2 regions of the Bacillus aquiflavi genome follow, and region 2 is predicted to be linked to the other one. Evidence: predicted binding sites of a transcription regulator. Region 2 holds the regulator's gene; the other holds the start of a gene.

Region 1 (11,147 bases), 370 kb from region 2:
AGTGTTTTAGGTTTTTACTAAAACCACCAAAGGGGAAAGCCATTAAGGTTAAACTTTCAGGTGCCAGGACAGAGATCTTCTTTGCTATAAGCGGGAGAGCTCTGTCTTTTTTTATTAAGTTTACCTATTAAATGGTAATATATAAAGTATGATGATTGAAAGGGGAAAAGAGATGTCACAATTAAAACGAACACCATTGTTTGATGCTTATAAAGAATATGGTGCAAAAACGATTGACTTTGGCGGATGGGAACTTCCTGTCCAATTTTCAAGTATTAAGGAAGAGCACGAAGCTGTTCGAACTAAAGCAGGATTGTTTGATGTTTCGCATATGGGAGAAATTGAAGTAAAAGGCCCTGACAGTCTTAACTTTTTACAAAAGATGATGACAAACGATGTATCAAAAATAAATATCGGTGATGCACAGTATACGGCTATGTGTTATGACAATGGTGGAACTGTTGACGACTTACTTATATATAAGCTTGCTGATGAACATTATTTACTTGTTGTAAATGCAGCAAATACTGAAAAAGATTATGAGTGGCTAATGGAGCATTTACATGGAAATGTTAAAATTGAAAACGTTTCACCTGAATTTGCTCAGCTTGCCATTCAAGGTCCCAAGGCAGAAGAAATTTTACAAAAGCTTACGAAGGAAAACTTAGCTAATATTCGCTTTTTTAAATTTAAACAAGATGTTCTTATAAATGGAAAGAAAGCGTTAGTTTCAAGAACCGGTTATACAGGAGAAAATGGGTTTGAAATTTATTGTTCAAACGAAGATGTCGTCAGCCTTTGGCATGAAATGTTAGAAGCCGGAAAGGAAGACGGGCTTGTTCCATGTGGCCTTGGTGCACGCGACACATTGCGTTTTGAAGCGAACTTAGTCCTTTATGGTCAAGAGATATCTCCTCAAATTACTCCTTTAGAAGCGGGAATTGGTTTTGCAGTAAAAGTAAATAAAGAAGCAGATTTTATTGGTAAACAAGCATTAAAAGAACAAAAAGAAGCTGGAGTTCCACGTAAGCTCGTAGGAATTGAAATGATCGACAGAGGTATTCCGAGAAATGGTTATCCCGTTTTTAAAGCGGATGAACAAATTGGTGAAGTAACGACAGGTACTCAATCGCCTACATTAAAGAAAAATATCGGTTTAGCATTAATAAAAGCAAATGAAGCTGAGCTTGGTACTGAATTAGAAGTGGAAATTCGCAAAAAAAGATTAAAGGCTAAAATCATCAAAACCCCTTTTTATAAGCGGGATAATAATTAAAGGAAAGGGAGAATTCACATGAAGCATCGATACTTACCGATGACCGAACAAGACAAACAAGCGATGTTGGAAACAATCGGTGTAGCCTCTATTGACGAACTGTTTAACGATATTCCAGAACATGTTCGTTTTAAAGGAGAGTACAACATTAAAAAAGCGAAATCTGAAACAGAGTTAATGAGAGAATTGACGGAGCTTTCTAAAAAGAATTTAAATTTAAAAGAAAGTGTATCATTTCTAGGAGCGGGTGTTTATGACCACTATATGCCGGTTATTGTAGATCATGTTATATCACGTTCTGAATTTTATACGGCATACACACCTTATCAACCAGAAATTTCTCAAGGGGAATTACACAAGCTATTTTTTTGAGTTTTCAAACAATGATTTGTGAATTAACAGGAATGGATATCGCAAATTCTTCAATGTATGATGGAGGGACTGCCTTAGCAGAGGCAGCGATGCTAAGTGCAGGTCAAACGAAACGAAAAAAAGTATTAATTTCTTTTGCTGTTCATCCTGAAGCACGCGAAGTAGTAAAGACTTATGCAAAAGGTCAATATATAGAAGTAATTGAAATTCCTATAAAAGATGGAATGACAGATATAGCTGCTCTTAAAGAAATGATGAGCGATGAAATTGGAGCCGTTATGGTTCAGTATCCTAATTTCTTTGGACAAATTGAGCCATTAAAAGAGTTTGAGGAAATCATTCATGCAAATAAAGCAATGTTCGTTGTATCTAGTAACCCGCTATCGTTAGGAATTCTTACACCGCCTGGAAAGTTTGGTGCGGATATTGTTGTTGGTGATGCACAGCCATTTGGTATTCCGACAGCTTTCGGTGGCCCGCATTGTGGTTATTTTGCGGTAACAAAAAAACTTATGCGTAAAGTACCTGGACGCTTAGTCGGACAAACAACAGACGACGAAGGAAAACGCGGTTTTGTATTAACCCTTCAAGCACGTGAGCAACATATTCGCCGTGATAAAGCAACATCAAATATTTGTTCAAACCAAGCGCTATTAGCACTTGCTGCATCTGTTGCAATGACAGCTCTCGGTAAAAAAGGTGTTAGGGAAATGGCAGCTGCAAACCTTCAAAAGGCTGAATATGCTAAACAAGCATTTAAAAAGAAAGGCCTTGAAGTAGTATTTGCTGGATCATCTTTTAATGAGTTTGTTGTAAAGTTAAATCGATCAGTCAAAGAGATGAATGAAAAGCTGATTGAAAAGGGGATTATCGGTGGATATGATCTTGGGCGCGATTATCCACAGTTGAAAAATCATATGTTAATTGCTGTAACAGAACTTAGAACAAAAGAAGAAATCGATACATTTGTAACAGAATTGGGGGATTATCATGCATAAGCAAGATCAACCGCTCGTTTTTGAATTAAGTAAACCAGGTCGTATCGGCTATAGTCTTCCTGAAATGGATGTTCCAGAAATAGACTTAGCTGAACTTCTTCCTGATGGATACTTGCGTGAAGAAGAGCCTGAACTACCTGAAGTCTCAGAGTTAGACATTATGCGTCACTATACCGCTCTTTCAAGGCGCAATCATGGAGTTGATTCAGGTTTTTACCCGCTCGGTTCATGTACAATGAAATACAACCCGAAAGTGAATGAAAATGTAGCACGTTTTGATGGTTTTGCTCACCTTCATCCGTTACAAGATGAAAGCACTGTACAAGGGGCATTAGAACTTATGTATGACTTGCAGCAACATTTGAAAGAAATTACCGGAATGGATGAAGTTACGTTACAGCCTGCTGCTGGTGCACATGGAGAATGGACAGGATTGATGTTAATTCGTGCTTATCACGAGGCAAACGGAGATTTTAAACGTACGAAAGTAATTGTACCTGATTCCGCTCACGGAACAAACCCTGCATCTGCAACCGTTGCTGGTTTGGAAATAGTGACTGTTCGTTCTAACGAAAAAGGACTTGTTGATTTAGATGATTTAAAGCGGGCTGTAAATGATGAAACAGCTGCATTAATGTTAACAAATCCGAACACACTCGGACTGTTTGAAGAGGACATTTTAGAGATTGCTGAGATTGTCCATGGCGCTGGTGGAAAAGTTTACTATGATGGAGCCAACTTAAATGCTGTTCTTTCAAAGGCTCGTCCAGGAGATATGGGTTTTGATGTTGTCCATTTAAACTTGCATAAGACATTTACTGGTCCACATGGTGGGGGAGGGCCTGGTTCAGGTCCAGTCGGTGTAAAGGCCGATCTTATTCCATTTTTACCTAAACCAGTCGTCACTAAGCGGGACGGTGAATATATTCTAGATTATGATCGTCCACAATCAATTGGTCGGGTAAAGCCGTATTACGGAAACTTTGGAATTAATGTTCGGGCATACACATATATTCGTTCTATGGGACCTGATGGACTAAAGGCTGTTTCTGAATATGCTGTTTTAAATGCAAACTATATGATGCGAAGACTAGCTCCTTATTACGACTTGCCGTTTGATCAGCATTGCAAGCATGAATTCGTCTTAAGCGGAAAAAGACAAAAAAATCTTGGCGTTCGTACATTAGATATTGCAAAACGTTTACTAGATTTTGGCTATCACCCGCCGACTATTTATTTTCCTTTAAATGTTGAAGAATGTATTATGATTGAGCCGACAGAAACGGAAGCAAAAGAAACACTTGATGCTTTTATTGATGCGATGATTCAAATTAGTAAAGAAGCTGAAGAAAATCCAGAGATTGTTCAAGAAGCTCCGCATTCGACAGTTGTTGGGCGGCTTGATGAAACTACAGCTGCACGAAAACCAATTTTACGTTATCAAAAAAATAAATAGGCTATGATTGTTTAGGCTCAATCGCGTGAGTCTTCAGTCTCACACGCCCCAATGGACGATATGAAACATGAGGATGCTTGCTTCTTTGATTCATAAGAAGGGCAATGAGTCGATAAATTAGCCAGTTTTTTAAAAAAGGTTCTGCGATTACGGCAGGACCTTTTTGTTTTTGGGGAAATTAGTAAATTTCCATGTTGGGGTAATATTGTCTTTGTTCAAGGAATGATAAGGAGAAATTGTATTTTCATTCATTTTGCAAGCTAGAACCCTTTGTGTTTATTTTATAAAGGGTTCTAGGTTGATTTAAGTTATTTTTTCTTTTTAATTTTTCCTGTCCATTTTTTAAAGCCGCCTTGAAGATAGTATAATTGTTTGTAGCCCTTTCGGTGTAACATCTGTGCAGCTCGTCCGCTGCGAATGCCTGTATGGTCATATAAATAAACGGGTTTATCAGGACGGATTTCTTGTAGACGTATTTTCATTTGAGAAAGGGGAATATTTCTCGCTCCAAGTATATGACCTGCATCAAATTCATTAGACTCTCGTACGTCAATTAATTGCGCTTTTCGATACCCCGCGCGAAATTCATCTTCGGTTAATGGTTTTACTATTTTACGTTGATAAAGCCATGTAATAAGTGAATATGTAATAATGGCTCCTAAAAGTATAAGTAGAAAATATAATACTCCCACTTTTTTTGCTCCCTTCCCAAAATTGTAGACCAATACTAATTATATAAGTCTTTTTTTTAGTATAGAGTAAAGTCGTTTTTTAAAAAAAACGATTTCAAACTATTGACAATCAATCGTATTATTCATTGCTTGCACTTTGTTATCAGCTTATGAACGTCTTTTTTATTTGCTTCACTTGTTGCTCGGTGACTTGACTCACGCAGTTTCAACCAGTCTTGGGCTGTTTTGCTTTTAAGCTTCATTTTGTCTACAATTTAAAGAATTGCTTTGTAAATTCTTTTTTACAGCTTTATTTTGTTCAAGTGGCAGTATTAACATGAGCGTTAAAGTTATGAAGATTTATTTTGTTTTTTTTATTATTTTTTGATAAACTATAGGTTGCTTAAAATACTTGCATGTTTAAAATGAGGGAATTCATATGAAGAATGAAGTTTGGTATTTTATCGATTCTGGAGACTGTTCTCCCTCCTTTAATATGGCTTTAGATGAGGCGCTATTAGATTGGCATAGTGAAGGGAGAATTCCTCCTATTGTCCGTTTTTATGGTTGGGATCCTGCTACTCTATCAATTGGTTATTTTCAAAAGGTTAACAAAGAAATCAATCTCGAAGCAATAAAAGCACATCAGCTTGGTTTTGTACGGCGTCCGACTGGCGGAAGGGGAGTTCTTCATGAGCATGAGCTTACATATAGCGTAATTGTCTCTGAAATGCATCCAAATATGCCTGCGTCTGTAACAGAAGCATATCGAGTTATATCAGAAGGTATTTTAAAAGGCTTCCATCATCTTGGTCTAGATGCTTATTTTGCAATTCCAAAAACAGCAGAAGAAAAAGGAAATTTAATCAATACCCGCTCAGCCGTGTGCTTTGATGCTCCAAGCTGGTATGAGCTTGTTGTAGAAGGTCGGAAAATTGCTGGAAGTGCACAAACAAGACAAAAAGGTGTTATTCTCCAACACGGTTCTATTTTGCTTGATCTCGATGAGGATAAGTTATTCAGCTTATTCAAATACCCAAATGAGCGTGTAAAAGAACGGATGCAAAAAAGCTTTAAAAATAAAGCGGTTGCAATTAATGACATTAGCTCTCGTACTATCTCGATTTCAGAGGCAAAAACAGCCTTTAAATTAGGCTTTGCAGAAGGGTTAAATGTTAAGTTTGAGCCATATGAATTATGTGAGGATGAACTTTTGTACGTACATAAGCTCGCTAAAGAACGATATGAAAACGATGAATGGAATTTTAAACGATAACATGATGAAGCGGCGGAATTAGCCGTTTTTTCTTTTTTTGGCTAAAAATGATTGCTGATTTCAAGGTTGACGAAATTACTTTTTTATTATAATAATAAGGAGTTTGCAATATTATTTTGAAAACGACAGGACAGATTTATTCTATGAAAACCAAAAAAACAACCTTTAAAATTTATCAATAATGATTTTAATCTCTTAAAAAACAATTGAAAACTCCCATAATCTCTTTTTTCTAGTCCTTTTTAAGTTTGACAAAAAAGAGAATGTTTGAATTGGACACAATATATTGTGGTGAAAAAATAATTAGCATACTATATATTGATTTAGAGGTTTCGGTATGATAAATTTAGGGTACTTTAAAAAAAGCCTATTTATATAGTGCATGAATGATTGATTTTATGATAAAGGGGTTGTAAGTCTTGACTGTTGCGTTAAATCGAAACATGAGTATTAATTTTAAACGGCTTAATAAAGATATTGGTTTATTCCCTCAAGTTCATCCAATAACCGAAGATATGAAAATTACACATAAAGGGGTATCACGCCTCGTAATGCTTGATCGGTACACGTTCAAAGATACTGAAAAAATTACACTTACTGAAGGGGATTTTGTCGTATTAACGATTAAAGAAGATCCTAAGTTCCCAGCAAGAGGTCTTGGATTTATACTTGAAATTGACTGGGAGAATAAAGCTGCTACTGTTTTAGTAAACGAAGAATTCCGCGGAGTGCTTGATGATCCTAAGGAAGCGAACACTGGTGTCATAAAGCGCAGTCTCGATGTAATAGAAAAACCGCTGGAGCTCTTTTATGAGCAAATTGCAAAACGTAACGCAACAGGCTTGGCAGCGGTAGAAAAAACAGAAGAAAAACGAAAAGAATGGTTTGAAAAATTTTATCATGAGCTAGTCGGTTTGAATTTTATTCCAGCTGGTCGGGTTTTATATGGGGCTGGCGCAGAGACAGATGTAACTTATTTTAATTGTTACGTGATGCCATTTCCAAAAGATTCCCGAGAAGGGATTGGCGAGCATCGCAATAAAGTAATGGAAATTATGAGTCGAGGCGGAGGTGTCGGGACGAATGGAAGTACACTGCGTCCACGCAACTCATTAGCGCGAGGAGTTAACGGTAAGTCAAGCGGATCAGTTTCTTGGATGAATGATATTGCGCAGTTAACTCATTTAGTTGAACAAGGAGGTTCAAGAAGAGGAGCACAGATGCTCATGCTTGCTGATTGGCATCCAGATATTATTGAATTTATTATTTCTAAAATGCAAAATCCAAGAATTTTACGTTTCTTAATAGAAAACACAAAAGATGAAACGATTAAGAAACATGCTAAGGACAAGCTGAAGTTCACGCCGCTAACAGCGCAGGAGCAAGCAATGTACCAAGGAATCGCAAATTATAAAAACATTCCAGGCTATGGCGGATTTAATGAAAAGATTATAAAAGAAGCAGAAGAAAAATTAACGACTGGCGGTACATATGCCGTTCATAATCCAGAATTTTTAACAGGTGCTAATATTTCAGTATGTTTAACGAGAGAGTTTATGGAAGCGGTCGAAAACGATGCAGAATATGAACTGCGCTTCCCAGACGTTGAAGGTTATACAGATGATGAAATGAAGCATTACAATGAAGAGTGGCACAAAATTGGAGATGTACGCGAGTGGGAAAAGCTTGGCCATAAAGTTCGCGTTTATAAAAAAATAAACGCGATTGAACTGTGGAATTTAATTAACATATGTGCAACTTATTCCGCTGAACCAGGCATTTTCTTTATTGACAATGCAAACGAGATGACAAATGCTAAAAGCTACGGACAAAAAGTAGTTGCAACAAATCCATGTGGAGAACAGCCGCTTGCACCTTATTCTGTCTGTAATTTAGCAGCAGTCAATTTAGCAGAAATGGCGGATAAAGAGACGAAAACCGTTAATTATGAAAAATTAAAGAAGACAGTAGAAATTGGTGTAAGAATGCAGGATAACGTCATTGATGCTACACCATACTTCCTTGAAGAAAATAAACAGCAAGCACTCGGTGAGCGTCGCGTTGGATTAGGTGTTATGGGGCTTCACGACTTACTCATTTATTGCGAGACAGAATATGGTTCTACAGAAGGAAATGCACTTGTTGATAAAGTATTTGAAACGATTGCGACGACAGCTTATGAATCATCAGTTAAGCTTGCTAAGGAGAAGGGGAGCTTCCCATTTTTAATTGGTAAAACAGAAAAAGAGACAAGCCTTTTACGCAAGGCGTTTGTCAATACTGGTTACATGAAGAAAATGCCTGAACATATTCGGGAAAATATTTTAGCTAACGGTATCCGTAATTCTCATCTATTGACAGTTGCACCGACTGGAAGCACAGGAACAATGGTTGGCGTTTCAACAGGACTTGAACCGTACTTTTCATTTTCTTACTATCGAAGCGGTCGTCTAGGTAAATTTATTGAAGTAAAAGCCGATATCGTTCAAGAATATTTAAACGAGAATCCAAATGCAGATCCAAACAATTTGCCGCATTGGTTTATTACCGCAATGGAATTATCGCCAGAAGCACATGCTGATGTTCAATGTATCATTCAGCGCTGGATTGACAGTTCAATAAGCAAAACAGTAAATGCACCGAGAGGCTATACAGTTGAACAAGTAGAAAAGGTATATGAGCGTTTATACCGTGGTGGTGCCAAAGGCGGTACTGTCTATGTTGATGGATCTCGAGATACACAAGTATTAACATTAAAAGCAGAAGAAAACAGCTTTGAAGAACAAGATGACTTAGAAAAAAGACGTAAACAGCATGTTGTACTGCTAGATACTATTAGCGATCTTCGCTCAACAGATGTAACGATCGGTTCTGAAGTGGGCAATACATGTCCTGTATGCCGAAAAGGAAAAGTGGAAGAAATGGGCGGCTGTAACACATGTACAAATTGTGGCGCTCAATTAAAATGCGGCTTATAATCTCAATATTTTTAGCTGAAGTGTACTATTTTTCACCTTTGCTGCTTAAAGATGTATCAAAGTAATACATCGACAGGAGTGGCGCAGAATGTTCATAGACGGTGTTTTTTCAGGTGGAGGTATAAAAGCTTTTGCCTTAGTCGGAGCTTTTGAAGAAATAGAGAAGAAAGGCATTCGTTTTAAGCGTGTTGCGGGAACAAGTGCAGGTTCCATTATAGCTGCACTTATTTCTGCAGGCTACTCAAGTAAAGAAATTTTTACTTGTATAGATGAGCTTGATGTCAGTGAATTTCTTGATGTGCGAAACCCGTGGTTGCCAATGCCGATAACAAAATGGATATTAATGTATTGGCATCTTGGTCTTTACAAAGGGAACAAGCTTGAGCAATGGATTGCAGATAAGCTCTCTCAAAAAGGCTTAAAAACATTTGCTGATCTTCCTCTAGATACGTTGAGGGTTATCGCCTCAGATTTAACAAACGGACGTCTTCTAGTTTTACCTGATGACTTAGAAGACTATGGGATCCAGCCTCTCTCCTTTCCAATAGCAAAAGCAATTAGAATGAGCTGTAGCTTGCCGTATTTTTTTGAACCCGTTAAGCTTCGTTCTAGAAAAGGAACGAGTATTATTGTAGATGGCGGAGTATTAAGTAATTTTCCGATGTGGTTATTTGATACTAAAAATACGAAAAAAATTCGACCAGTAATAGGAATAAAGTTAAGTCATAAAATGAGTGAATTCAAACAAAACGATATTAAAAACGCTGTTAAGTTATTTTCTGCTTTATTTGAAACGATGAAAAATGCTCACGATGCTCGGTACATTTCACGCCGACATGAAAAAGATATTATTTTTATTCCGACAGAAGGCGTGTTAACAACAGAATTTCACTTAACAAACGAAAAAAAACACGAACTTTTAAAAATTGGGAGAGAGCATGCCGCTCATTTTTTTAGAACATGGAGTTATTGAGATTATTTTTGCATAAAAAATGTTTGAAAGAATTTCACTTAGCTTGTAGACATAGCTCATATTTTAAATTCCATCAGATTGGTTGAAAATGCTTTTCAGTCGAAGCACGCAATACGGGGTGGAAGCGAAGAATGATGAGAAAATCGAGCTCAAAATAGAGCTCGATTTTTCTTTTTACCTTTTTTTCCTTCAATCACGGTTAAGTGAGCTGCTGATTTTTTCCGTACGGCTATAGGTCTCTTTGGACTCATTGCTTGATTCCTCGGCTCTTTTTTTTGTTTCAAACGTTTAGCGGATTTCCGTGCTGCATTTAAAAATGCTTGTTGCTCTTTACGATTCTCTTTGTTTCCCGTTATATTTTTAACTAAAAAATAAATAATCCCGATTACAATCACGGTAATAAAGATTGATTGGATGAATCCGGTTGGATTATAAATGAAAGTTGAAATAATTCCAATGGCTCCCAATATGATTAGAGAATATACAATGTAAATAGATGTGCGATTTTTCAAGAAAGCCACCTCCATAAAACATAAAAGCATCATCAGCATTATTACCTTTATGAAACTACTTTAAACAATTTCTTCGGTTTTTAAACTTTTTTCTGTTTCTTTTTCCATACGAAGCAGTTCTTTAAAGGAATGAATAGCTACTTCTACTTGATCATCTTTTGGCTCTTTAGTTGTTAACAATTGAAGCCATAGTCCTGGTAAACCTAAATATTTTAGAATTGGAATATGACGAAGCTTATTTGTAAGCTGTAATACTTCAAAAGAAATTCCAAGAACAACTGGAATAAGAGCAAGTCTATTTACAACCCTTACCCATAAAGGTTCAGTTGGGACAAGCATATAGACAAACATGCCGACAATAACTGTAAATAAAATAAAACTACTGCCACATCGATAATGCAGTCGTGACTGTGCTTGAACATTTTCCACTGTTAAGTCTAAATCATTTTCAAATGCGTTGATTACTTTATGCTCAGCACCATGATATTGGAATACTTGTTTAATAATCGGTGTCATGGAAATAAAATAAATGTAAAACAGGAGAAGAATGAGTTTAAAGAAACTTTCAATAAAAATTTGCGCGAAATCTCCTGAAAAAATAGGTCTAGTCAATTCTGCTAAAAAAACCGGAACAA
Region 2 (11,147 bases):
TGACAGTTATAGATGCAGACATCGAGGCGCGGCTTGCTGTGGAAAAAGGCGAAAAGGCTTATGAAAGTATTGTAGAGCAATTTGGAAAAGATATTTTACAACAAGATGGTGCTATTGATCGAGTTAAGCTAGGATCCATTATATTTCATCATGAAGAAAAACGAAAACAACTTAATAGTATTGTTCATCCAGCAGTAAGAAAAAGAATGATTGAGAAAAAAACATTAGCTGAGACAAGGGGAGAAAAAATAATTGTTATGGATCTCCCGCTTTTGTTTGAAAACAAATTAATGCATATGGTTGATAAAACAATACTTGTTTACGTTAATGAGTCTGTTCAGTTGAAAAGATTAATGGAGCGGAATCAATTATCAAGGGAAGAGGCAATCGCTCGAATTCAATCTCAAATGCCATTAGATGAAAAAAAACATCTTGCGGATGCGGTAATCGATAATAATCAAACTCTTGAGGAAACAGAGCATCAACTAGTAAACATACTGCATCAATGGGGATTAGTTGAAACCCAGGGAGCATAACTCGCTCCTTTTTTTTATTTTTAGGGAGGATCAACTTCCTTGTATAAAAGTCCACATTCAGATTGGTAAATAATTTAAAGTCATCTTATTTATTATTTGTAATAAATAAACACAGACTATAATGAACTTATCTCACAAATAATTGTTCTCATAACTGATGAATTAAGGGAAAAAATCGCACAAATTTGAAGTTTTTCTGTATTTAAAAGATAAAATATAAAAATTCATAATTTAGTTAGCACATTCAATCCGGAATATGCTATACTAATTACTGAAAATGACATTAAGAGTATAACATTAATGTAGGAGGAGCCGTATTATGAAGGCAAAAATAGCAATTAACGGTTTTGGAAGAATTGGAAGAATGGTTTTTAGAAAAGCCATCTTAGAAGATAGTATTGATGTTGTGGCGATAAATGCCAGCTACCCAGCTGAAACATTGGCACATTTAATAAAATATGACACAAATCATGGTAAGTTCGATGGAATTGTGATTCCTGAAGAAAATGCAATTATTGTTAACGGAAAAAGAGTTCAACTATTAAGTGACCGTGATCCGAAAAATCTTCCTTGGAAAGATTTAAATATCGACATCGTGATTGAAGCAACAGGAAAGTTTAATTCTCGTGAAAAGGCAAGTCTTCACCTTGAAGCTGGCGCCAAAAAAGTCATTTTAACTGCTCCAGGGAAAAATGAAGATATAACAATTGTAATGGGTGTAAATGATAGTGAATTAAAGATAGAAGAACATAACATTATTTCGAATGCTTCCTGTACAACAAACTGTCTTGCTCCAGTAGCAAAAGTCCTTGATGAAAACTTTGGAATTGAGAATGGATTAATGACAACTGTTCATGCTTATACAAACGATCAAAAAAATATCGACAATCCGCATAAAGATTTACGTCGCGCTCGTGCATGTGCACAATCAATTATTCCAACTACAACTGGTGCGGCAAAAGCATTGTCACTAGTTCTTCCTCAACTAAAAGGAAAGTTGCATGGTATGGCATTACGTGTACCAACACCAAATGTTTCATTAGTTGATTTAGTTGTGGATGTAAAACGTGATGTAACAGTCGATGAAGTAAATGAAGCGTTCATCACTGCATCAACTGGTTCATTAAAAGGCATTTTAGACTTTTCAACTGAACCGCTAGTATCAATTGACTTTAATACAGACGAACATTCTGCAATTATTGACGGATTATCTACGATTGTAATTGGTGGAAATAAAGTAAAAGTTCTTGCATGGTATGATAACGAATGGGGTTATTCTTGTCGTGTTGTTGATCTTACTAAATATGTTGCAGAAAAGTTAAAAAAAAGCGTTCCAGTTGAAATAGGCTAATTGTTTACGGTATCACTTAAAAACAATTTAATATATTTTTTTTTTTTAACAGAAAGGGAAAATGTTTTCTTTCGGCTTACTAAAATTTTAGTAAGCCGTTTTTCTTTTTAGTCATAAACTGAACAATTGAATGATAAACTCTACAGACTGTTGATATACGCTCGCCTTCATCGTTACTTGCACTTCGCTATAAACTCATGAATTATAGATGTTCTATTCGCTACCGCTATGTGTGGCGCGACTCGACTGAACAGCGTTTTCAAATCTTGTGAAAATCGATTTAATAATAATTTATCTACGAGGTTAATAATAAAATCTATTTAATGAGCCTTAAATTTAATCTCTGATTTTTAAAATTCTCCTAATAAAAAACACTTTAAAATCATATTGCAAAAAAAATTTAAACAAAGTATACTATTTTGCGTAAACTTCTTTACAACGGTATCGTAACTACTTAAAGGGTTAGGACCTCATTGGACTAACTTTCCCCCGTGGTAGTTATGTGCTAAAAAAAATGAGAATTTGGATTTAAAGGGGGAATTTGAATATGGAAACTATGGGAAGGCATGTGATTTCCGAATTATGGGGTTGTGATTTTACTATATTAAATGATCAGGAACAGATCGAACAAATTTTCGTAAATGCTGCATTAAAATCTGGAGCAGAAATTCGTGAAGTCGTATTCCACAAATTTGCACCTCAAGGTGTAAGTGGAGTTGTTATCATTTCTGAATCACATTTAACGATTCATACATTTCCTGAACATGGGTATGCAAGCATCGATGTTTATACATGTGGGGATTTAGATCCTAACATTGCTGCTGATTATATTGCTGTAGCATTAGACTCTAAAGCTTGTGAAAAAATTGAACTGCCCCGTGGCATAGGACCAATTCAAATAAATCAAAAGAAGACGAAGGTACTTTAAGAATAAACGTAACATTCTGAAAGCGATAAAATAAGGGTGTGCTGTCTTTAATAACGGATTCTGCTTTGAAACGCAAATATCTAATAAAGTACATCAAATCGCTTGCTTCATAACTAGTCTGAGGAAATCGATTATAATATTGACTTTATCTATAAAACGCTGTTGATCCCCAACCGCGTTTTTCTTTATTTTTTCCACCATTCTTCGGCTTTCCTTAAAATTTTTATTTTTACAACAGTATTATCTTTATTAAATTCTAAAACATCGCAGGCTAATTTACATCTATTTTCGTATGTTACTCTCGATATGCAACAAGTATTATCACACCCAAAAAACTTTATCTGAATTCAATGATCATTTTATAAAAAAAACATTAGCGTTGATTTATCAACAAAAATAATTGCCTAAAATTAAAGCTAAAAAATTTTGCATCCCCGTGTTGGAACCAGTTCCGTCTTTAGTAAGCTTTTATTAATGACAAATTATCTATTATACACTTGTACTATAATAAGCTTTTTAATAAGATATTAATATGGGTTTCAATTTAATATTTAAAAGGATTATACTAGTGAGCCGAAAGACTTTCATTTTTAAGCAAAGATTCACGAAAAAATCGTTAAGTTTAAACTAACATTTTTAGTGAAATCTCCGCTGATTCAAGTTTCACTATATTCGTTTATTTAAAAAACATACAAAGAAGATGATTCGGAGCTGATTTTAAATGAAATGCCCGGCATGTCAAAATAATAGTTCGCGAGTACTAGATTCAAGACCTGTTGATGAAGGAAGATCTATACGCCGCAGGCGAGAGTGTGAAAGTTGCGGATATCGCTTTACGACTTTTGAAAAAGTCGAAGAAATCCCGTTAATTGTTGTAAAAAAAGAAGGAACACGAGAAGAATTTAGTCGGGAGAAAATATTACGCGGCTTAATTAGGGCTTGTGAAAAACGACCAGTTGCTTTAAAGCAGCTAGATGAAATAAGCTATGAAATCGAAAAAGAGCTTCGCAGCCAAGGAGTTGCGGAAGTAAAAAGCGAAGTTGTCGGAGAAATGGTTATGGATAGACTTGCAAAAGTTGATGAAGTAGCGTATGTAAGATTTGCTTCGGTTTATCGACAATTTAAAGATCTAAACGTTTTTATAGATGAATTAAAAGAAATTATAAAAAAAGAAAAATCATAACGGAGCTAAAAAGATTTATCTTTTAGCTTAAAGCTTATAGACAAAGTAAATATTTCCTCAGACTGAATGAAAACGCTTGTCAGTCGAGGCGCGCCGCATGAGGCGGAAGCGAATAAAACATATCGTTTATGAGCTTACACCGAAGTGCAAGTAACAAAGAATGCAAGCGTTTGTCAATAGTCTAAGAGCTAAAAGACTTATCTTTAGCTCTTTTTTTAGCTAAGAAAGGGTATGAGTGTATATATGACACAACATTGGCAGGAGCTATTACCAGTTGATCATTATCTCGTGTCTTCAGACGGTCTTCTTCATGATTACGATCGGAAAGTATTATCATTTTTATATCAACCGTTAATTGGCTCGACATGTTTTAGTTTATACATGACTTTATGGGCACAGCTCGAGGAAAATCGATTATATTCAACTCCTTCCACGCACCATAGCCTGATGAATTTAATGGATATGAATTTAAAATCAATTTACAATGCTCGATTAAAGCTAGAAGGAATCGGTTTACTAAAAACCTTCGTACGTACTGAAGATGATGTTCGCTCATTTGTATATGAGCTCCGCCCACCGCTTACACCAGAACAATTTTTTTTAGATGGGATGCTAAACATTTATTTATATAAAAAAATTGGTAAAAATCAGTATATGCGTTTAAAACAATTTTTTAGTGATGAAAAAATAAAAAAAGATAAACATTATAATGAAATAACAAAACAATTTCAAGATGTGTTTGCCTCAGCTAATTTACCAAGTATTCAGCATAAAGAAGAAATGATCCAAAAGTTACATTATGAACGGGATATGCAATTTATTGGAAGAAACGAACAAAAAAGTGTGAAAATCACTGAATCTGTTTTTGATTTTGACTTATTATTAGCTGGATTAAAAGAATCACTCGTTCCAAAAAAAACTTTTCATCCAAAGGTAAAAGAAGCGATCAGCAAGCTTGCTTTTTTATATGGAATTGATCCAATCCAGATGAAAAATATTGTAGTTAGTGCTCTTTCCATTGATAATGAAATAGATATTGAGGAGCTCCGTAAATCTGCCCGGGATTGGTATCAGTTTGAGTATCAGGATAATCTCCCGAGTTTAGTAGATCGAATACAGCCGGTTGTTCATCATACACAAGCGAACGAACCAAAGACAAAGGAAGAAGAACTCATTCATTATTTAGAAACAACATCACCACGCCAACTATTGGTTGATATATCAGGAGGAGCAGAGCCGTCAAAAACGGACTTGCAAATGATTGAAAATGTTATGTTTAATCAAAAGCTCCTTCCAGGCGTTGTAAATGTGCTTATTCAATATGTAATGTTAAAAACAGATATGAAATTATCAAAAAGCTATGTTGAAAAAATCGCCAGCCATTGGTCTCGTAAAAAAATTAAAACAGTAAAAGAAGCAATGGAATTAGCCAAAAATGAACATCGCCAATATATGGAATGGGCACAAGGGAAAAAAGAATCAAGAGGAAACAATAAAAAAACTCCAATTCGTATAGAAAAGCTTCCAAGTTGGTTTATTAAACAGAAACAAGAAGTTGACCAACAACAAAGTGTACAAAATGATGAAGCTGACTTTGAAATGAAAAAGCGGAACCTTGAAAAAAAATTAAAAAAAAATAAAAGTGGAGGTGAATCATGATGCAAAAGATTAATGATACGTTACGGAAACTAGCAAATAAAAAGGACTTTCAGCAACGGTATGAAGTAATAAAAAAAAAAATAATGACCAACGAAGAGATTCAATCTTTTTTGAGAAAAAATCAACGTGAAATATCTCAGGAAATGATTGATAGGAGCTTAGGAAAATTATATGAGTACACCGCTCAAAGTAAGGAATGTAACCGGTGCCCAAGTCTCGATGGATGTGTAAATATGATGAAAGGCTTCCACCCTCATATTGTAATTCACGGAAATAATATTGATTTACAATATGAACGGTGCCCTCGAAAAGTTCTGCATGATGAAAGAAGGAAACATGAGCGGTTAATTCAAAGTATTTACGTGCCAAAGGAAATTTTAAATGCCTCTCTAGGCGAAATAGAGCTAAATAAAGGGAGAATAAAGGCTATTGAGCTTGCGGCAACATTTGTAGATAACTTTAATAAAAATGAAAAAGAAAAAGGATTATATTTTTATGGTAAATTTGGAGTAGGAAAATCTTATATACTTGGGGCAATTGCAAATGAACTTGCTAAGAAGGGAGTTTCTTCTTTAATCGTTTATGTACCAGAATTTCTACGAGAGATGAAAAGCGCTATTGGCGATCAAACTATAGATGTAAAGCTGGAGACGATAAAAAAGGCTCCAATTTTAATGCTCGATGATATTGGGGCAGAGACAATGAGCAGTTGGGCTAGAGATGAAGTACTGGGAACAATTTTACAATTTAGGATGTTGGAAAGCCTACCTACTTTTTTTACGTCGAATTTTGATCTTGAAGAGCTCGAGCATCATTTAACATATAGTCAGCGTGGGGAAGAAGAACGATTGAAAGCTGCCCGGATTATGGAACGAATTAAATATTTAGCTAAACCAGTTCATGTAGATGGACCAAATCGTCGCCTTTAAACTAAATTAAAGGACAAATGAATAATAGTAAGGCAGTGATCAACCGCCCTTAACAAGTTTCACTTTATGGCAGGTATTCGATTATTAGATTACCTGTTTTTAATTTGGCTCTGTTTAGCAATGTTATATCGCATAGCTTTAATTAACAATAGTAAAATTTCACACTGAAGTGCTAACCATTAAAAAAATATAAAATAGGCATAAATCTTTCACAAGCTGTTATAACAAGGAAACAACCTGTTATTAGGTGTTTCATTTTGGAAAAGCAACTATATAACTCACTTCTATTTTAAACAAGTCCCCCATATATATAAAATCAGAGATTTAAAAGGGGGGATTTGATTGATCGAGATCACCTTTCAGCATAAAGAGGATGCAAAAAAACTATATAATCAACTTTATAAAAACTTTTCAGCTTTGCAGCAAAAAGATTTTCTTCTTTCAATAGAAGATTCCCATATAGTGAAACTAACAGGACCCCGACCGTTACGAGGAGAAGATTTAAAGCTTGTTAAAGAAACATTTCGAAATTTCATTCTTTATGAAAAGCGAGATGATTGGTTTCGCAACATGATAAGTGAGCTGTTTTTATTTCATGACCCGGAAGAACAACGGCAAATTTTGGAGATTATTTACTCATTGTTAGAAGGGGATCGGGAGGAACTGTTTCCATTTTTGGTGGATATCGGAGTTGAAGAAAATGTTACTGCAACAATTGATGGGATGTTTGAAGACAATATTTCTTTTTCTTTTGATTCATTTATTAAATTTCGGATGCGTTCATTTATGGCTAATTTAGAAAAATACGTAGAAGTTGCGATAGATGAATATAAAATGGAGCAGGAATATCAAATGTTTATCCAAACATTAAGAGACTTTTTAAGTGGACGAGGGGCGAAGCTGACTGAACTGCATCTGTTTATTGATGAAGGTGTAACATTTTTTGATGAATATTTAAATGAAATAAAACGAAGTGTACTTACGAAAATGATTGATCGCAAGCTGCTCTCAAATCATCCAGTTTATGTTGATTCGATAACAATTGCACCATTACTATCGATTGCTCCTCATGTCATTTATGTTTATACAACAGACTCTGAACAACCACTTGTAAGAACGATCCAAAACATATTTGAAGAACGGGTTACAATTCATTCTTACGAAGCATTTTATCAAAAAAAATTTTATTTATCTAAAGTGGAAGAAAATTCGTAAATGCACCCCCTTGATTTTCCTTATTTAAAGAACTATAATAACCTACATAATAAACATTGATTAAATTAAAGGTTATGATAAGGACAAGGGTATTCTTTTACGGTTTTCAGAGAGGGGAGGCATGGCTGAAACCTTCCTAACACGAGATGAATGCCTACCACCTTTAAACTTCAGCTATGAACGTGAAACGAAAGCAAGTATACAACGTGAAACAAGTATTGGCTGACGGAAAAAACCGTTATCTTAGCTAGGAGTCATTAATTGTCGAGCATAAGCTTAAGAAGCCGCTTGAGAACCTAGAGCGTGCCAATAGCACGTGAGGCTTGATCGATTTCAAGCAAGGCAGATCGTCGCTCATTCATATCCTGTCGCCTTTTTGTCGAATGAGAAGCAAGAAGATCAAGGCGCGCAGGAGGAGAGCAACCGGAGCGTGCCAATAGCACGTGAGGTTTGATCGATTTCAAGCAAGGCAGATCGTCGCTCATTCATATCCTGTCGCCTTTTTGTCGAATGAGAAGCTAGAAGATCAAGGCGCGCAGGAGGAGAGCAACCGGAGCGTGCCAATAGCACGTGAGGCTTGATCGATTTCAAGCAAGGCAGATCGTCGCTCATTCATATCCTGTCGCCTTTTTGTCGAATGAGAAGCAAGAAGATCAAGGCGCGCAGGAGGAGAGCAACCGGAGCGTGCCAATAGCACGTGAGGTTTGATCGATTTCAAGCAAGGCAGATCGTCGCTCATTCATATCCTGTCGCCTTTTTGTCGAATGAGAAGCTAGAAGATCAAGGCGCGCAGGAGGAGAGCAACCGGAGCGTGCCAATAGCACGTGAGGCTTGATCGATTTCAAGCAAGGCAGATCGTCGCTCATTCATATCCTGTCGCCTTTTTGTCGAATGAGAAGCAAGAAGATCAAGGCGCGCAGGAGGAGAGCAACCGGAGCGTGCCAATAGCACGTGAGGTTTGATCGATTTCAAGCAAGGCAGATCGTCGCTCATTCATATCCTGTCGCCTTTTTGTCGAATGAGAAGCTAGAAGATCAAGGCGCGCAGGAGGAGAGCAACCGGAGCGTGCCAATAGCACGTGAGGATTGATCGAGTTCAAGCAACGCAGATATTCGCAGCTTATCATTCGACAAAATGAGAACTAGGGTGGAACCACGTGTTGAACCAATAATACAACCCGTCCCTTTTATAGGGACGGGTTTTTTTAATTTTAGAAACTTAAAAGGAGGAGCAAAAATGTCACAAATTATCAACATTTCATTTCCAGATGGGGCAGTAAAGGAATTTCCTAAAGGAACAACAACTGAAGAGATTGCTGCATCTATTAGTCCTGGATTGAAAAAAAAGGCGATTTCTGGAAAAATAAATGGTGAAATGTATGATCTTCGTCGGCCAATAAAAGAAAATGGTGCACTCGAAATTATCACGCAAGACCGAGAAGAAGCTTTAGAAATACTGCGCCACAGCACAGCTCATTTAATGGCACAAGCAGTGAAGCGACTATATAAAAATGTAAAGCTTGGCGTAGGTCCGGTAATTGAAGGTGGTTTTTATTATGATATTGATATGGAAGAATCTTTAACACCAGAAGATTTGCCACTAATTGAAAAAGAAATGGCGAAAATTATAAACGAAAATATAGAAGTTATTCGCAAAGAAGTATCTCGAGAAGAAGCAATCCAACTTTTTGAAGAGATTGGAGATGAATATAAACTTGAATTAATTGAGGCAATTCCCGAAGGAGAGGTAGTAACCGTATACGAGCAAGGGGAATTTTTTGATCTTTGCCGGGGAGTTCACGTTCCGTCAACTGGAAAAATTAAAGAGTTTAAACTGCTCAGTATTGCTGGGGCTTATTGGCGAGGCGATAGTAAAAATAAAATGCTTCAGCGCATATACGGTACTGCATTCTTTAAAAAGGCTGATCTTGAGGAACATCTTCGTCTTCTTGAGGAAGCAAAGGAAAGAGATCATCGTAAACTAGGCAAAGAGCTAGATCTCTTTATGATTTCACAAAAAGTCGGGCAAGGATTGCCTTTATGGCTACCGAAAGGAGCAACAATTCGACGCATAATAGAACGTTATATTGTAGACAAAGAAGTTCGCCTCGGTTATGATCACGTTTATACACCTATTATGGGAAGTGTTGAGCTTTACAAAACATCGGGACATTGGGATCATTATCGGGATGACATGTTTCCTGTTATGGATATGGATAACGAACAGCTTGTTCTCCGTCCAATGAACTGTCCACATCATATGATGTTGTATAAAAAAGGTATCCATAGTTATCGTGAATTACCAATTAGAATTGCTGAACTCGGGACAATGCATCGTTATGAAATGTCAGGTGCATTAGCAGGGTTGCAGCGTGTTCGTGGAATGACCTTGAATGATGCTCATATATTTGTTCGTCCAGATCAAATTAAAACAGAGTTTAAACGTGTCGTTCAACTGATATTGGACGTATATAAAGACTTTGAGATAAATGATTATTCATTCCGTCTATCTTATCGTGATCATGAAGATACAGAGAAATATTATGATGATGATGAAATGTGGGAAAAAGCACAAAGCATGTTGAAAGAGGCGATGGATGAATTAGGGCTTGAATATTTTGAAGCTGAAGGAGAAGCGGCATTTTACGGTCCTAAGCTTGATGTTCAAGTAAAAACAGCTCTTGGCAAAGAGGAGACATTGTCAACTGTTCAACTTGACTTCTTGCTTCCTGAGAAATTTGATCTCACATATATAGGGGAAGACGGTAAACAGCATCGTCCTGTCGTGATTCATCGCGGCGTCGTTTCTACTATGGAGCGTTTTGTTGCCTTTTTAATTGAAGAGTATAAAGGTGCGTTTCCAACTTGGCTTGCACCTGTTCAAGTTCAAGTTATTCCTGTTTCACCATCTGTTCATTTTGATTATGCAAAAGAAGTAGAAAGTAAATTAAAAGCAGAAGGTTTTCGTGTTGAACTAGATAGTCGTGATGAAAAGATTGGTTATAAAATTCGCGAGGCACAAATGCAAAAAATCCCTTACATGCTCGTTGTCGGAAATAATGAAGTAGATGAAAAAACTGTTAATGTTCGTAAATATGGAGAGAAAAAATCTGAAACAATCTCGTTTGCAGATTTCGTTACAGCTTTAAAAGAAGAAGTAACGTTGTAAATGCATATTGTTGTCGTATGTTATAATATGATGTGAAGGAATATCCTATTTGACATTGTCTCAACAATTATGTTATATTAGAAAAAGTGAAAATGGAATACGGGTTTGAGGAAAAGAAGAAGCACCCGCTTCTCACCTGATTAACGCAAAGATTGCAGTTGGCAGGTTCTACGTGAGC

Evidence for each region. The regulator NrdR, encoded in region 2, represses ribonucleotide reductase genes. The targets are predictions, from matches to a motif close to AACACNATATATNGTGTT.
Region 1: the regulator NrdR is predicted to act here: its motif matches at 6,325-6,342, upstream of K6959_RS10820 (vitamin B12-dependent ribonucleotide reductase).

What each region holds. Positions count from the first base shown of each region.
Region 1 covers NZ_CP082780.1:2,236,043-2,247,189, reverse strand. The annotation lists gene gcvT (glycine cleavage system aminomethyltransferase GcvT) at 173-1,276, shown strand; partial or broken gene gcvPA (aminomethyl-transferring glycine dehydrogenase subunit GcvPA) at 1,295-2,646, shown strand; gene gcvPB (aminomethyl-transferring glycine dehydrogenase subunit GcvPB) at 2,639-4,102, shown strand; gene K6959_RS10830 (rhodanese-like domain-containing protein) at 4,411-4,794, opposite strand; gene K6959_RS10825 (lipoate--protein ligase family protein) at 5,213-6,049, shown strand; gene K6959_RS10820 (vitamin B12-dependent ribonucleotide reductase) at 6,469-9,027, shown strand; gene K6959_RS10815 (patatin-like phospholipase family protein) at 9,116-10,000, shown strand; gene K6959_RS10810 (SA1362 family protein) at 10,150-10,512, opposite strand; gene K6959_RS10805 (DUF1385 domain-containing protein) at 10,573-11,147, opposite strand, start outside.
Region 2 covers NZ_CP082780.1:2,605,941-2,617,087, reverse strand. The annotation lists gene coaE (dephospho-CoA kinase) at 1-536, shown strand, start outside; gene K6959_RS12665 (glyceraldehyde-3-phosphate dehydrogenase) at 856-1,887, shown strand; gene speD (adenosylmethionine decarboxylase) at 2,435-2,815, shown strand; gene nrdR (transcriptional regulator NrdR) at 3,537-3,998, shown strand; gene K6959_RS12650 (replication initiation and membrane attachment family protein) at 4,242-5,657, shown strand; gene dnaI (primosomal protein DnaI) at 5,657-6,586, shown strand; gene K6959_RS12640 (putative sporulation protein YtxC) at 6,929-7,801, shown strand; gene thrS (threonine--tRNA ligase) at 9,038-10,969, shown strand; ribosomal protein L20 leader region at 11,077-11,147, shown strand, end outside.